2 linked regions of the Streptomyces collinus genome follow. The protein of the gene in region 1 interacts with the protein of each later gene in a pairwise test. Links are inferred from orthologs where the notes say so. Each region holds a gene or a part of one and is shown on either strand. Other genes may lie near its edges. The genes, in order: pcrA and lpdA.

Region 1 (3,355 bases):
TCCGCCGGCGCCGACGACTTCGCCGACCGGGCCAGCCGTACGCAGGAGCGCATCGACCTCAAGGCCCAGCAGGCGGCCGAGAAGAAGCGCGCGGCGGAGGAAGCGGCCCGCAAGGAGCGGCTGCGCCCCAAATTCGCCCTGCCGGTCGCGCGGCACGGACTCAGCGCCTACTACGGCCAGTCCGGCATCAACTGGATGTCTCTGCACACCGGCATCGACTTCCCCGTCTCGTACGGCACGACCGTGATGGCCGCGACCGACGGCACTGTGCGCACCCAGTGGAACAGCGCGTACGGCAACATGATGGTCGTGACCGCCAAGGACGGCACGGAGACGTGGTACTGCCACCTCTCCACCTACACGGTCCCCTCGGGTACGACCGTGAAGGCGGGCGATCCGATCGCCCGATCGGGCAACTCCGGCAACTCCACAGGCCCTCACTTGCACTTCGAGGTGCGCCCGGCCGGCGGCTCGGCGATCGACCCGCTCCCGTGGCTGCGCAGCCACGGCATCGACCCTTCGTAACGTCCCGCCTGCCCCGCCGGTCCGTCCGACGGGGCTCACCTCACAGGGCTACAGCTTCTCCACCGGCGCGTACCGCAGCAGCAGCCGCTTCGGCTTGGTGTCACCGAAGTCGATCGTCGCCTCGGCGTTGCCGCCCGTGCCCTTGACCCCGACGACGGTCCCGAGCCCGAACTGGTCGTGTGTGACGCGGTCCCCGACGGCCAGTGACACCACGGGCTTCTCCGAGGTGCGCCGCGTGGCGAACCCGGAGGCGCCCGACGCCGACGAGCGCGAGCGGGACGAGGACAGCGAGGCCGCCACCGCCGAGACCGGCCCGGAGGACGCGGGCGCGGTGGCTCCCGTCCGCTTCCACTCCATGTGGACCGGCGGGATCTCCTCCAGGAACCGGGAGGGCGGGTTGTACGACGGCTGGCCCCAGGCGCTGCGCAGGGTGGACCGCGTCAGATACAGCCGCTCCCGCGCGCGGGTGATGCCGACGTAGGCCAGGCGCCGCTCCTCCTCCAGTTCCTTGGTCTGCCCGAGGGCGCGCATGTGCGGGAAGACGCCGTCCTCCATGCCGGTGAGGAAGACGACGGGGAACTCCAGGCCCTTGGCGGTGTGCAGGGTCATCAGGGTGATGACGCCGTCGCCGTCCTCCTCGTCGGGGATCTGGTCGGAGTCGGCGACCAGCGCGACCTGCTCCAGGAAGTCCGACAGCGTGATCTGCTCGTCCTCGCCGCGCTCCTGCTCGAACTCCATGGCGACGGCGGCCAGTTCCTGGAGGTTCTCGATCCGGGTCTCGTCCTGCGGGTCGGTGGAGGCCTGCAGCTCGGCGAGGTATCCGGTGCGCTCCAGCACGGCTTCCAGAACCGTGGCCGGCCCGGCGCCGGACTCTACGACGGTGCGGAGGTCCTCCATCAGCGTGTTGAACCGCTTGACGGCGTTGGTGGAGCGCGCGGCCATGCCGTACGCCTCGTCGACGCGCTTGAGCGCCTGCGGGAAGCTGATCTTCTCCCGCTGGGACAGGGCGTCGATCATCGCCTCGGCGCGGTCGCCGATGCCCCGCTTGGGGACGTTGAGGATCCGGCGCAGCGGCACCGAGTCCTCGGGGTTGGCGAGCACGCGCAGGTAGGCCAGGACGTCCCGGACCTCCTTGCGCTCGTAGAAGCGGACGCCGCCGACGACCTTGTAGGGCAGGCCGACGCGGATGAAGATCTCTTCGAAGACACGGGACTGGGCGTTGGTGCGGTAGAAGACGGCGACGTCGCCGGCCTTCGCGTGCCCCGCGTCGGTGAGGCGGTCTATCTCCTCGGCGACGAACTGCGCCTCGTCGTGCTCGGTGTCGGCGACGTAGCCGGTGATCCGGGCGCCGGAGCCGGCGTTGGTCCACAGGTTCTTGGGGCGGCGGGACTCGTTGCGCTCGATGACCGCGTTGGCGGCGCTGAGGATCGTCTGTGTGGAGCGGTAGTTCTGCTCCAGCAGGATGGTCGTCGCGTCCGGGTAGTCCTCCTCGAACTGGAGGATGTTGCGGATCGTCGCGCCGCGGAAGGCGTAGATCGACTGGTCGGCGTCGCCCACGACGCACAGCTCGGCGGGCGGGACCTCGGCCTCGGGCGGTACGTCGACGGGGTGCTCGGAGGTGCCGACCAGCTCCCGGACGAGGGCGTACTGGGCGTGGTTGGTGTCCTGGTACTCGTCGACCAGCACGTGCCGGAAGCGGCGGCGGTAGTGCTCGGCGACGTCCGGGAAGGCGCGCAGGAGATTGACCGTCGTCATGATCAGGTCGTCGAAGTCGAGGGCGTTCGCCTCGCGCAGCCGCGACTGGTACATGGCGTAGGCCTGGGCGAGGGTCTTCTCGAAGCCGTCGGTGGCCTGGGCGGCGAAGTCCTCCTCGTCGATCAGCTCGTTCTTCAGGTTGCTGATCTTGGCGCTGAAGGACTTCGGCGGGAAGCGCTTGGGGTCGAGGTCGAGGTCACGGCAGACCAGGGCCATCAGGCGCTTGGAGTCGGCGGCGTCGTAGATCGAGAAGCTCGATGTGAAGCCGAGTTTCTTGCTCTCGCGGCGGAGGATGCGCACGCACGCACTGTGGAACGTCATGACCCACATGGCGTTGGCGCGCGGGCCGACGAGCTGCTCGACGCGCTCCTTCATCTCGCCCGCGGCCTTGTTGGTGAAGGTGATCGCGAGGATCTGGCCCGGGTGCACGCCGCGCTCGGCGAGCAGGTGGGCGATGCGGTGCGTGAGCACGCGGGTCTTGCCGGAGCCGGCACCGGCCACGATGAGCAGCGGGGAGCCGGAGTGGACGACGGCGGCGCGCTGGTTGTCGTTCAGCCCTTCCAGGAGCGCGGCGGTGTCCACGACCGGGCGGGGTGCGCCGTCCCGGTAGTAGGCGTCCCGGTCCGGGGGCGCGTCGAACTTCCCGCCGAACAGATCGTCCGGAATCGACTCCGGAACGTGATCGTCCTCGGGCGGCGGCGGGGGCTCGTCCGCGGGGCCCCGCTGGGCCTGGAGGTTCGCCAGGAAGCTGTCGTCAAAGAGGCTGCTCATCGCTCTCCGAGTCTAGGGCGCCCCACTGACAGCCCGCCGCCGCCCTGAGAACATCGCCGGGCGCCCGACCCCCCGGCGACCGGCCGGCGGCGCATTGTCGCCCTCCATGACCGCATGATCACGGCCTGCTACACCCCCCGCAATCATGGATGAAACGTGACCAAACCCCCTCGATCATTCACTCTCGGCAACGTTCATGACCGAGGTCACGAAAATGTATCGGGCATATCACCCATCAACCTTCACAGGGGCCACACGAGTTGGCTACCGTGCGACCAGGCCGCATGACCCCCACCGGCGAACG
Region 2 (3,145 bases), 3.0 Mb from region 1 along the record:
GGGCCTTCTTGGCGGCCGACGGGGCGGCAGCGGCGGGGGCCGGGGCGGCGGCGGCGGTCTTCGCGGCCTCGGCGGCGGCGACGACGTCCTGCTTGCGGATACGGCCGCCGACACCCGTGCCCTTGACGGACGACAGGTCGACGCCGTGCTCGGCGGCGAGCTTGCGCACCAGCGGGGTCACGTAGGCGCCGTCGTCGGCGGGCTGGGCGGCGGCCGGAGCGGCCGGAGCGGCCGGGGCCTGGGCCGGAGCCGGGGCGGGAGCAGGAGCGGCCGGGGCCGGCTCGGGAGCCGGGGTGACCTGCTGCTGCGGGGCCGGGGCCGACGGGGCCTGCGGGGCCGGGGCGGGCTGCGCCGGGGCCGGAGCCGGGGTGGGCTCGGGCTGGGCCGGGGCGGCCGGGGCCTCCTGCGCGGGGGCGGCGGCCGGAGCGGCACCCGCCTCGCCGATGACGGCGAGCTTGGCGCCGACCTCGGCGGTCTCGTCCTCGCCGACCACGATCTCCAGCAGCGTGCCGGAGGTGGGGGCGGGGATCTCGGTGTCGACCTTGTCCGTCGACACCTCAAGCAGCGGCTCGTCGGCCTCGACGGTGTCACCGACCGACTTCAGCCAGCGGGTGACGGTGCCCTCGGTGACGGACTCGCCGAGCGCGGGCAGGACGACGTCCGTGCCCTCGGCGGAGCCGCCGCCGGCGGCGGCGTCGGCGGAGGGAGCGGCCGCCGGGGCGGCCTGCTCGGTGGACGGGGCGGCCGCGGCCGGCTCGGGAGCCGGCTCGGCGACCTGCTCCGCGGCGGGCGCGGACTCGGCAGCGGGCGCGCCGCTGCCGTCGTCGATCAGGGCCAGCTCGGCGCCGACCTCGACCGTCTCGTCCTCGGCGACCTTGATGGAGGCCAGGACACCGGCGGCGGGCGAAGGAATCTCGGTGTCGACCTTGTCGGTCGACACCTCGAGCAGCGGCTCGTCGGCCTCGACGCGCTCGCCCTCGGCCTTCAGCCAGCGGGTGACAGTGCCCTCGGTGACGCTCTCGCCGAGCGCCGGAAGGGTTACGGAAACCGCCATGGTTTCGGTTGCTCCTTACGGAAAGTGCGGAAGTCTGTGTCGTCGCGTGTGTCGACCGAGGGGTCAGTCGTGCGCGTGGAGGGGCTTGCCGGCCAGGGCCAGGTGGGCCTCGCCGAGCGCCTCGCTCTGGGTCGGGTGGGCGTGGATGAGCTGCGCGACCTCGGCGGGCAGCGCCTCCCAGTTGTAGATCAGCTGGGCTTCGCCGACCTGCTCGCCCATGCGGTCGCCGACCATGTGGACGCCGACGACGGCACCGTCCTTGACCTGGACGAGCTTGATCTCGCCCGCGGTGTTCAGGATCTTGCTCCTGCCGTTGCCCGCGAGGTTGTACTTGAGAGCGACGACCTTGTCCGCGCCGTAGATCTCCTTGGCCTTGGCCTCGGTGATACCCACGGAGGCGACCTCCGGGTGGCAGTACGTCACCCGCGGGACACCGTCGTAGTCGATCGGAACGGTCTTCAGACCGGCCAGGCGCTCCGCCACCAGGATGCCCTCGGCGAAGCCGACGTGCGCGAGCTGGAGGGTCGGGACGAGGTCACCGACGGCGGAGATGGTCGGCACGTTCGTGCGCATGTACTCGTCGACCAGGACGTAGCCGCGGTCCATCGCGACGCCCTGCTCCTCGTAGCCCAGGCCCTGGGAGACCGGGCCGCGGCCGATGGCGACCAGCAGGACCTCGGCCTCGAACTCCTTGCCGTCGGCGAGGGTGACCTTGACGCCGTCCTGGGTGTACTCGGCCTTCTGGAAGAAGGTGCCCAGGTTGAACTTGATGCCGCGCTTGCGGAACGAGCGCTCCAGCAGCTTGGAGGAGTTCTCGTCCTCGACCGGGACGAGGTGCTTCAGGCCCTCGACGATCGTGACCTCGGTGCCGAAGGACTTCCACGCGGAGGCGAACTCGACGCCGATGACACCGCCGCCCAGGATGATCGCGGACTTGGGCACGCGGTCCAGGACGAGGGCGTGGTCGGAGGAGATGATCCGGTTGCCGTCGATGTCCAGGCCGGGCAGCGACTTCGGCACGGAGCCGGTCGCGAGCAGGACGTGGCGGCCCTCGACGCGGCGGCCGTTCACGTCGACGGACGTGGGGGAGGACAGACGGCCCTCACCCTCGATGTACGTCACCTTCCGGGAGGCGACGAGCCCCTGCAGGCCCTTGTACAGGCCCGCGATCACGCCGTCCTTGTACTTGTGGACCCCGGCGATGTCGATGCCCTCGAAGGAGGCCTTCACACCGAACTGCTCGCTCTCGCGGGCCTGGTCGGCGATCTCGCCCGCGTGCAGCAGGGCCTTGGTGGGGATGCATCCCCGGTGCAGGCAGGTGCCGCCGACCTTGTCCTTCTCGATCAGGGCGACGTCCAGGCCCAGCTGCGCCCCGCGCAGGGCCGCGGCGTAACCACCGCTGCCACCGCCGAGGATCACTAGGTCGAAAACGGTGCTGGCGTCGTTCGCCACGTCACGTCCTCCATGCATGTGCGCCGTGAGCCGGTCTTCAGTGACCGGCAGGCGGCTGGTGTCCGGCCGCTCGTTCTTCGGCCCTTCGGTGGGGCCCTGTCCTGCCGAGCCCCATCTTCGCACTTGTCGGCACACAAGGAGACGCCGGGCTGCGGTGTGAGACGCCCCACGTTCAGATGAGCCCCGCCGGGGAAACGCCCAAGGGGCGCGGGGAACTGCGCGAACAGCCCCCACGCCCCCGCACTCGCCACACGACGGACGAGACCGAGCTCTCAGGCGACGATCAGCCCAGATCGCCCGCAGCCGTCAGCTCCGCCAGCCGCACCAGCGTCCGCACGGCCGTCCCCGTACCGCCCTTCGGCGTGTACCCGAAGGGCCCGCCTTCGTTGAAGGCCGGCCCGGCGATGTCCAGGTGCGCCCAGGTGATGCCCTCGCCCACGAACTCGCGCAGGAAGAGACCGGCGACCAGGCCGCCGCCCATCCGCTCACCCATGTTCGCAATGTCGGCCGTGGGCGAGTCCATGCCCTTGCGCAGGTGCTCCGGCAGCGGCATCGGCCACGCCGGCTCCCCGACCTCCTCGGCGGCCTCGACCAGCGCCGCGCGGAACGCGTCGTCGTTGCCCATGATCCCGAACGTCC

Evidence for each region.
Region 2: the proteins of pcrA (region 1) and lpdA interact in binary tests that used the Escherichia coli proteins (3 or more experiments, as listed by UniProt). The link is inferred for Streptomyces collinus from one-to-one orthologs.

The regions. Positions count from the first base shown.
Region 1 is NZ_CP133771.1:5,431,748-5,435,102, reverse strand. What follows is about bases 313-3,355. They hold pcrA (DNA helicase PcrA), read right to left. Parts: upstream 3,052-3,355; coding sequence 574-3,051; downstream 313-573. Other genes in these bases: RFN52_RS24855 (M23 family metallopeptidase), read left to right, coding at 313-525. Also shown: more of RFN52_RS24855, read left to right, coding at 1-312. UniProt on the Escherichia coli protein: A helicase with DNA-dependent ATPase activity. Unwinds DNA duplexes with 3'-5' polarity. Translocates on single-stranded DNA with 3'-5' polarity. Initiates unwinding more efficiently from a nicked substrate than double-stranded DNA.
Region 2 is NZ_CP133771.1:2,425,970-2,429,114, reverse strand. What follows is about bases 313-3,145. They hold lpdA (dihydrolipoyl dehydrogenase), read right to left. Parts: upstream 2,507-3,145; coding sequence 1,118-2,506; downstream 313-1,117. Other genes in these bases: RFN52_RS10910 (leucyl aminopeptidase), read right to left, coding at 2,790-3,145; sucB (2-oxoglutarate dehydrogenase, E2 component, dihydrolipoamide succinyltransferase), read right to left, coding at 313-1,054. In the rest of the region: more of sucB, read right to left, coding at 1-312. UniProt on the Escherichia coli protein: Lipoamide dehydrogenase is a component of the glycine cleavage system as well as of the alpha-ketoacid dehydrogenase complexes.